DNA from 2 places in the Streptomyces sp. NPDC005303 genome. Region 2 is predicted to be linked to the other one. Evidence: riboswitches for the same ligand, from Rfam matches in the RefSeq annotation. Region 2 holds a riboswitch; the other holds the start of a gene.

Region 1 (4,518 bases), on a different contig from region 2:
CGCGTGGAGGTCTTCGAGAAGTCACTCGAAGAGAAGGAGGAAGCCGCGGCGCGTGCAGTGGTCGATCTGGCGCGGAACCCGGGCCTCGGCCAGGCGGTCAAAGACGCCGCGTCGAAACAACTCGACCAGGACGTGCGGATCGCCGGAGAGATCCTTGCCATCGCGAGAGACGTGCTCGCGACCCACGAGGAGGCCGAGGCGAAGGTCAGCAGGGCCAAGGATCTCGCCGCCATCGCCAGGGCGGGAGGAAGGGCCCCGGCACTCTCCGAGATGAGAGAATTGATCGATCTCCTGGACATCACGGTGGAGCCTCTGGGCGAGGTACGGAAGCGCTCCGGCGTCGCATGCAAAGTGACGGAGTGGCATGAGCGCACCGGTACCCCGGTTCCTGCCGCGGTGTTCGAGTCGGAGTGGGACGCCGTAGAAGAGCTGGTAGGCGACTTCTTCGGGTATCGCCCCTTTGTGCGTGGCGCTGTTGATCTGCGGACACAGCTCAACGGCATTCTTCATCGGCTACGCACAGGGTGTCTTTGGGACGAACTTCCCGAACGTTACGGGCCATGGGCAGCGGTCAAGGATCGTCAGAACGCATGGTTCAGGAGGGGCTTCTGGCCCACTCTGATGCTTCGCCTCAACCGCCTTGGCGGAGGTACACCTGTCAGGCGTGAGCTGCGGGTTCCTCCTCTTCAGGTGTCCAGGCGCGGCTTGGGTGCGGGTTAAACATGACGCGCCCTCAAGTCTGTGATCTTCACGTGATCTACGCGGCATTAACTTGTGACAAGTGATCGAATCCCTATACGTTCACGGACCAGCGCGGTGCCCCGCAGTACCCACCGCGCGGGTACTTGCTGTCTCGGGAAAGGTCCCTCCATGCTCTCCGGGAACGGTCGTCACCGTCGCCCCCGTCAGGCTCCGGCTCTCCTCGTAGCGGCCGGTGTGACGGGATCAGCCATCGCGATCCCACTGCTCGGAGCGACCGGGGCGAGCGCCGCCACCGGCACCACCTGGGACCGTGTCGCGGAGTGCGAGAGCGGCGGTTCCTGGAGTGAGAACGACGGCAACGGCTACTACGGCGGCCTCCAGATGTCCCAGGAGAACTGGGAGAAGTACGGCGGCCTCGAATACGCCGAGACGGCCGACCTGGCCAGCCGCAACCAGCAGATAGCCGTGGCCGAGAAGCTCCTCGCGGACCAGGGCATCGCCGCGTGGCCGACCTGTGGTCTGCTCGGCGGTCTCAGCAAGGACTCGAGCTCGGCGGACGTCGACACGGGCGTGGGGAGCGGTACCCCCTCGACCTCGGCGTCCGGTTCGTCGAACTCGTCCGGCTCGTCGGGTTCGTCCGGCTCCTCCAACTCGTCGGACTCCGGGGATTCTTCCGGCGGTCTGCTCGACGCGCTGGACGGTTCGTCCGCGACGCCTTCGCCGTCGGCCACCCCCTCCAGTGGCGATTCCGCCAAGCCGGACAAAAAGAACTCTTCGGAATCCAAGGACTCCGCCGCAAAGGACGCACAGCCTTCCGACAGCTCACCCGTCGTGAGCCCAGAAGAGGACGAAGCGGACAAGTCGTGGCAGGAGGGCGGCTCTTCGGCCCTCGTGGACGTCGGCGCCCTCGGCTCCGGCAAGCACCGCGGTGGCAGTGCCGAGGAGGTTGCGACGAAGAGCACGGCCTCCGCCCCGGCCGGCCGGCACGCCGCCGCGACCTACGTCGTCCGGGAAGGTGACTCTCTCGTCTCCATCGCCGACTCCCTTGGCCTCGACGGCGGATGGCGCGCCCTCTACGCCGAGAACAAGGACCGCATCGGGGCCGACCCGAGCAACATCGTCGCCGGTCAGACGCCGACACAGGGGCTGAATAGGGCTGAAAAGCCCAGAAAAACAGCGGGAGTTCACGTCACACTTCACACCGAATGTCCACTTTGGTGAAAGTGTGGGATGAGTCTCAGAAGCCCTGATCGTCTTTGAAATTCCGCCGAGCGCGTGTCTACGGTCGTCACCGCTCGGCAACCCGAGCCCCGTCTGTCGCAACGCCGAATCCTGCCAGCGGCCGTACGGGAACAGTCGTCGCGTCAAGCGCCGTAGGCAGGAGCGGGGGACCCAGGTAAGTGCCGGGCCCAGCAGTTCACGCTGGACCGGCTTGGGGTTAAGTCGCGCACCGCGAGGTGGGCGACCGGGCAACTCAACCGGCCCGAACCCGACAGCTCACCTCGCAGGCGTCGGTGAGGGGATCCACCATGCTGTTTTCCGGCAAGGGCAAGCACCGTCGTCCGTCCAAGGCCACCCGGGCCGCCGCGCTCGCCGGTGTCACCGGTGTCGCCATCGCCGCCCCGCTGATGGCGGCCGGCAACGCCTCCGCCGCCACCGCCTCCGAGTGGGACGCCGTCGCCCAGTGCGAGTCCGGCGGCAACTGGTCCATCAACACCGGCAACGGCTACTACGGCGGCCTGCAGTTCTCGGCCTCCACCTGGGCCGCGTACGGCGGTACGCAGTACGCCGCGCAGGCCAACCAGGCCAGCAAGTCGCAGCAGATCTCCGTCGCCGAGAAGGTCCTCGCCTCCCAGGGCAAGGGCGCCTGGCCGGTCTGCGGCACGGGCCTGTCCAGCGCCTCCTACAACGGCGGCAGCAGCTCGTCCTCCTCCGGCTCCTCGAACTCGGGCACCAGCACCCGTTCGACCGACGAGCAGAGCGCCTCCCGCTCCTCCGAGCGTCCGGCCGCCAAGAAGACCGTCACCACCCCGACCGGCAAGAAGGTCAAGAAGGGCGACGGCGAGTACAAGGTCGTCAAGGGTGACACCCTCAGCTCGATCGCCGAGAAGCACAAGGTCAAGGGCGGCTGGCAGAAGCTGTTCAAGCTGAACAAGGACATCATCGACGATGCCGACTTCATCTTCCCGGGCCAGCAGCTCCACCTGAAGTAAGACCCAGCTGAACCACAGGGCCCTCACAGCCGTGTCCTTCAGGATGAAGGCCTCGTGAGGGTCACCCCCCGTCCCCACGGGCTCCCCGCTCCGGTGCGTGTTCCCCCGTACGCACCGGGGCGGGGTTTTTTCTTGCCCTGCTGTCGGGACGTCTTTGTTCAGTTCAGAAACAATTTACTCTCGGTTCTGTCCATGGGTCGGTCCACACGGTGGCCGATCCCCCGGAGCCGGTTAGGCTCGGACTCGCAGAACCCACCGCGGTCCCGGCGGACCGTGTCACATCCCAAGAAGGAGATGCTCGTGCCGTCCATCGACGTCGTCGTAGCCCGGGAAATCCTGGACTCCCGAGGCAACCCCACGGTCGAGGTCGAGGTCGGCCTCGACGACGGCAGCACCGGTCGTGCCGCCGTCCCCTCCGGCGCCTCCACGGGCGCCTTCGAGGCCATCGAGCTTCGCGACGGTGACCCGAACCGCTACCAGGGCAAGGGTGTCGAGAAGGCCGTCCTGGCCGTCATCGAGCAGATCGGCCCGGAGCTGGTCGGCTACGACGCCACCGAGCAGCGCCTGATCGACCAGGCGATGTTCGACCTGGACGCCACCGACAACAAGGGCTCGCTCGGCGCCAACGCCATCCTCGGCGTCTCCCTGGCCGTCGCCCACGCCGCCTCCGAGGCCAGCGACCTCCCGCTCTTCCGCTACCTGGGCGGTCCGAACGCGCACCTGCTGCCGGTGCCGATGATGAACATCCTGAACGGCGGCTCGCACGCCGACTCCAACGTGGACATCCAGGAGTTCATGATCGCCCCGATCGGCGCGGAGTCCTTCTCCGAGGCGCTGCGCTGGGGCACCGAGGTCTACCACACCCTCAAGAAGGTCCTGAAGAGCAAGGGCCTGTCCACCGGCCTCGGCGACGAGGGCGGCTTCGCGCCGAACCTGGAGTCCAACCGCGCCGCCCTGGACCTCATCCTCGAGGCGATCAAGGAAGCCGGTTACATCCCCGGCGAGCAGGTCGCCCTGGCGCTCGACGTCGCCGCCTCCGAGTTCTACAAGGACGGCAAGTACCAGTTCGAGGGCAAGGACCGCTCCGCCGCCGAGATGACGGAGTACTACGAGGAGCTCGTGGCGGCCTACCCGCTCGTCTCCATCGAGGACCCGCTGTTCGAGGACGACTGGGCCGGCTGGAAGGTCCTCACCGACAAGCTGGGCGACAAGGTCCAGATCGTCGGCGACGACCTGTTCGTCACCAACCCCGAGCGCCTGGCCCGCGGCATCGAGGACGGCGCCGCCAACGCGCTGCTCGTCAAGGTGAACCAGATCGGCTCGCTCACCGAGACCCTCGACGCCGTCGAGCTCGCCCAGCGCAGCGGCTTCAAGTGCATGATGTCCCACCGCTCCGGCGAGACCGAGGACGTCACCATCGCCGACCTGGCCGTCGCCACCAACTGCGGCCAGATCAAGACCGGCGCCCCGGCCCGCTCCGAGCGTGTCGCCAAGTACAACCAGCTGCTGCGCATCGAGGAGATCCTCGACGACGCCGCGGTGTACGCGGGCCGCTCGGCCTTCCCCCGCTTCAAGGGCTGACCTCACCAGGTCAATCCTCAGC
Region 2 (4,518 bases):
GCCGCCGAGTCCCTGCTCACCCGGACCCCGCTCACCTACGGCGAGAAGGTCATCGGCAGCCGCCGCGGCCACACCGGGCACCAGCATTTGCCGTGGGTCGCGCTCGACACCGACGCCACCGAGGAGCGGGGCGAGGTCTACGGCGTCGCTCTCGGCTGGTCGGGGTCCTGGCGGATCGCCGTGGCACAACTGCCCGACGCGCGCGTGCAGATCACCGGCGGCGCCGGGTACGACGACTCGGGCCTGCTCCGGCTGGCGGCCGGCGAGTCCTTCACGACGCCCGTCTTCGCCGGTCTCTGGAGCGACGGCGGCTTCGGCGGCGCGAGCCGCGCCTGGCACGCCTACCAGCGGGCGTACGTCATCCCGGACGCCGACCAGGACCGGCCCGTGCTGTTCAACTCCTGGGAGGCCACGAACTTCGACATCTCCGAGGAGCAGCAGGGCACCCTCGCCCGGCGGGCCGCGGCGATCGGCGTCGAGCTGTTCGTGGTCGACGACGGCTGGTTCGGTGCCCGCACCAGCGACCGGGCCGGGCTCGGCGACTGGGCGCCCAACCCCGACCGCTTCCCCTCCGGTCTCAAGCCGCTCGCCGACTGCGTACGCGCGCTCGGCATGCAGTTCGGTATCTGGGTCGAGCCGGAGATGATCAACCCTGACAGCGAGCTGTACCGCGCCCACCCGGACTGGGTGCAGTACCAAACGGGTCGAAAGCGGACGGAGTTCCGCAACCAGCTCGTACTGAACCTCGCACGTGAGGACGTCCAGGAGTACTTGTGGGAGCAGCTCGACACCCTGCTCTCCTCGGCCCCGATCGACTATGTGAAGTGGGACTTCAACCGCTGCTTCACGGACGCGGGCTGGCCCGGCGAGTCCTATCCGCAGCGCCTGTGGGTCGACCACGTACGCGGCTTCTACGCCCTGCTGGACCGGTTGCGGGAGGCTCACCCGGGCGTGGCCTTCGAGTCCTGCTCGGGGGGCGGCGGCCGGATCGACCTCGGGGTGCTGAGCCGCACCGACCAGGTGTGGACCTCGGACAACACCGACCCGCTCGACCGGCTCGCCATCCAGGACGGCTTCAGTCAGATCCATCCCGCGCGCGTGATGGCCGCCTGGGTCACCGACAGCCCGAACACCCAGCTCAACGGCCGGGTGAGCTCGTTGCGGTTCCGGTTCGTGAGCGCGATGGCAGGGGTGCTGGGGGTCGGCGGGGACCTCTCGGAGTGGACCGAGGACGAGCTCGCCGAAGCCGGTCGCTGGGTGGGGCTCTACAAGGAGATCCGGCCCCTGGTGCAGCGCGGTGACCTCTATCGGCTGCGGCCTCCGCGGGGCGGGCTGAGCGCGGTGCAGTACGTCCTCGGGGACGAGACCGTGGTCCTGGCCTGGCTTCAGGCGCAGAAGTACGGCGAGCCCGTCCCCTCGCTGCGGCTGCGGGGGCTCGACCCCACGGCATCGTATGAATGCCCCGAAACGGGTGAAATTCACCGCGGAGTCGTATTGCTGCATCACGGACTTCGTACCGGTTTGCGAGGAGACCTTGATGCGACGGTTATCCGGCTGCGTCGCATCTAGGGCTTCTGTCCGAATTGACGGCTTCCCTCCGGCTCCGCCCGGGATGAGAATTCCTGTGAATTCGTGACGTGAGGAGCGTCATATCCGTGACGGTGCGTCGCCCGTCATGTTCACGTAATTCACAGGCTCTTCAAGGGGATTTGGGTGGGTGAAGGACGTCCGATTCACGCAGGGTGACCGGTAATTCTCATACCGGATCAAGAGAAACGCATATACAGGCAACCTCTCACTTGTCCCTTTGCGTCCTGCTCGTTTACGTTCACCACCGATCCGGTCGGACGCCCAATCCTGCCGCCGAACGGATTCCCCACACTCACCCACCCGTGCAAGGCAGGAGCGGGGGACCCACAGGTATTACCGCCTGTTCCGGTCTCCGGAACGGCTTGGGGTTTAGTCGCGTCTCGACGCGGCCGGGCATCTCCAGCCCGCACCCGACAGCTCACCTCGCAGGCGCCGGAGAGGAATTCGTCATGCCCGCGAAGGGTAAGCACCGCCGCCCGAAGTCCCAGCGCTTCGCCCGCTCGATCGCCGTCGCCGGAACCGGAGGCGCCGCGCTGGCCCTCCCGCTCATGGGGGCCACCGGCGCTCACGCCGCCACCCCTCAGTCCGTGTCGGAAAAGGCGGTTCAGTCGCTGCCGGTCACGCAGAAGTCCGCCGAAAAGACGGCAGCCGAGAAGAGCACGGCGAAGACCTCGACCGTGCGCATCTATTCGGTGCGGGTCGGCGACTATCTCTCGAAGATCGCTGACGAACAGCACGTCAGCGGTGGCTGGAAGAAGCTCTACGCCGACAATCGTGCGGCCGTCGGCGACGACCCGTCGCTGATACACCCGGGCCTGAAGCTCTCGATCGGCAAGAAGGCCAAGGCGAGCACGGTGAAGACCGGGTCCTCGTCGCCGGCGAAGGCCAAGAAGGCGGAGCCGAAGAAGTCGTCCTCGAAGTCGACGGCCGCAGTCCAGAGCTCCGACACGACCAGCAGCTCCAGTGGCTACACCCTCCCGGTCAGCGGTGCCACCATCGGAACCGGCTACCGCGTCGCGGGCAGCATGTGGGCCAGCGGCTACCACACCGGTGTCGACTTCGTCGTCCCGACCGGCACCTCGCTCAAGGCAGTGGCCGCGGGCACGGTCGTCTCCGCGGGCTGGGGCGGTGCGTACGGAAACCAGGTCGTCATCAAGCTGAACGACGGCTACTACGCGCAGTACGCCCACCTGTCCCAGCTCTCCGTCTCGGCCGGCCAGACCGTGACCGAGGGGCAGCAGATCGGCCTCTCCGGCGCGACGGGCAATGTGACCGGCCCGCACCTGCACTTCGAGATCCGCACCACGCCGGACTACGGCTCCGACGTGGACCCGGTCGCCTACCTCCGCTCGAAGGGCGTCGCCGTCGGCTGACCCGACGTCTCCTGTGCCACCGAAGGCCGGACCCCGATCCCCGGGTCCGGCCTTCGGTGTTTCCGCAGGAACACGAGATGGCCAGTGCCTTCATGATCACTGCGTTGCGTTCTTGTGGCGGGCGTGCTCAGAGCGTCGACAGGTGGGGGAAGGGCGGGGCACAGTGAACTCCGTAGCTGCGCAAGCGCTTTCTACGGCCTTTGGAGTTCAGCCCTTCACGGAAGGAACCGTCCGTCATGACGACCACGCGTAGAGCCTTCGGAGCCCTCGCGGCCGGCGCCGCCCTGGCCGCCCTCGCCCCCGCGGCCGACGCGAGCGCCTCGCCCCGCCACCGCCGTCTCATCGCTCACGACGACTTCCGCCACGGCCTTCACCGCTGGGCGGTCGAACTGGAGCAGGGCGGCACGGTCACCGCGCGGCACGGGGTCCTGGAGGTCGACGTGCCCGCCGGGGCGACGATCTGGTTCAGGCAGCCGCTCGAAGGGCCGTACGTCCTGGAGTACACCGCGACGCCGGTGTCGGCAGGTGGGGTCAACGACCGGGTGTCCGACCTGAACAACTTCTGGAACGCGGTCGACGTCCGGTCCCCCGACGACCTCTTCGCCGTCCGCCGGGGCGGGGCGCTCGCGGAGTACGACTACCTGAAGACGTATTACTCCGGCTACGGAGCCAACTACAACACCACGACACGGCTGCGCCGATACGTGGGAGAACCCGGTGTGCGGCCGCTGATCTACGACTACACCGAACCGCTGCTCGTAGCCGGCGAGCCGAACCGGGTGCGGATCGTCTCCGACGGTTCCACGGTGCAGTGGTGGGACAACGGGCGCCTGGTCTTCGACCACACCGACCCGGAGCCTTACCGGAGTGGGCACTTCGCGTTCCGGACCACATGGAGCCACTTCCGGATCAGTGACTTCCGGGTGTGGCGACCGCAGCGTCAACACTCCTGACGAGAAGGCTATTCCTAGTTTGGCCAACACTTTAGGAGTGGCTTATCTCACCGCCCGTCAAGCTCTTCCTACGGTCGCGTAGGTCACATTCGAAGGTGAATCATGAACGGCTGTGGCAGACGATTCGAAGAATGACAGCAGCTCAGTGATCGGGTCGTACGTGGCGGTGGGGGACAGCTTCACCGAGGGCGTCGGCGACCCCGGCCCTGACGGGGCGTTCGTCGGCTGGGCCGACCGGTTCGCGGTACTTCTCGCGGACCGCCGGCCCGAGGGCGACTTCAGGTACAGCAATCTCGCCGTACGCGGGAAGCTGCTCGACCAGATCGTCGAGGACCAGCTCCCGCAGGCCGTCGAACTGGCACCGGACCTGGTGTCGTTCTGCGCCGGCGGCAACGACATCATCCGGCCCGGTACCGACCCCGACGAGGTCGCCGAACGCTTCGAACGGGCCATCGCCCGGCTCACGCAGGCGTGCGGCACGGTCATGGTGACGACCGGCTTCGACACCCGTGGTGTGCCCGTGCTCAAGCATCTGCGCGGCAAGATCGCCACGTACAACGGACATGTGCGGGCCGTCGCCGACCGGTACGGGTGCCCGGTGC

The links. A riboswitch is a leader RNA that binds a small molecule or an ion and turns the genes downstream of it on or off. The one in region 2 is predicted to bind cyclic di-AMP.
Region 1: another riboswitch for cyclic di-AMP. It lies ahead of ABZT93_RS28565 (transglycosylase family protein); the one in region 2 lies ahead of ABZT93_RS09370 (peptidoglycan DD-metalloendopeptidase family protein).

The regions. Positions count from the first base shown of each region.
Region 1 covers NZ_JBEXGM010000024.1:50,819-55,336, reverse strand. The annotation lists gene ABZT93_RS28575 (transposase) at 271-720, shown strand; gene ABZT93_RS28570 (transglycosylase family protein) at 871-1,923, shown strand; cyclic di-AMP (ydaO/yuaA leader) riboswitch at 2,062-2,228, shown strand; gene ABZT93_RS28565 (transglycosylase family protein) at 2,232-2,915, shown strand; gene eno (phosphopyruvate hydratase) at 3,210-4,496, shown strand.
Region 2 covers NZ_JBEXGM010000004.1:253,749-258,266, reverse strand. The annotation lists gene ABZT93_RS09375 (alpha-galactosidase) at 1-1,569, shown strand, start outside; cyclic di-AMP (ydaO/yuaA leader) riboswitch at 1,874-2,035, shown strand; gene ABZT93_RS09370 (peptidoglycan DD-metalloendopeptidase family protein) at 2,040-2,963, shown strand; gene ABZT93_RS09365 (DUF6250 domain-containing protein) at 3,200-3,916, shown strand; gene ABZT93_RS09360 (SGNH/GDSL hydrolase family protein) at 4,062-4,518, shown strand, end outside.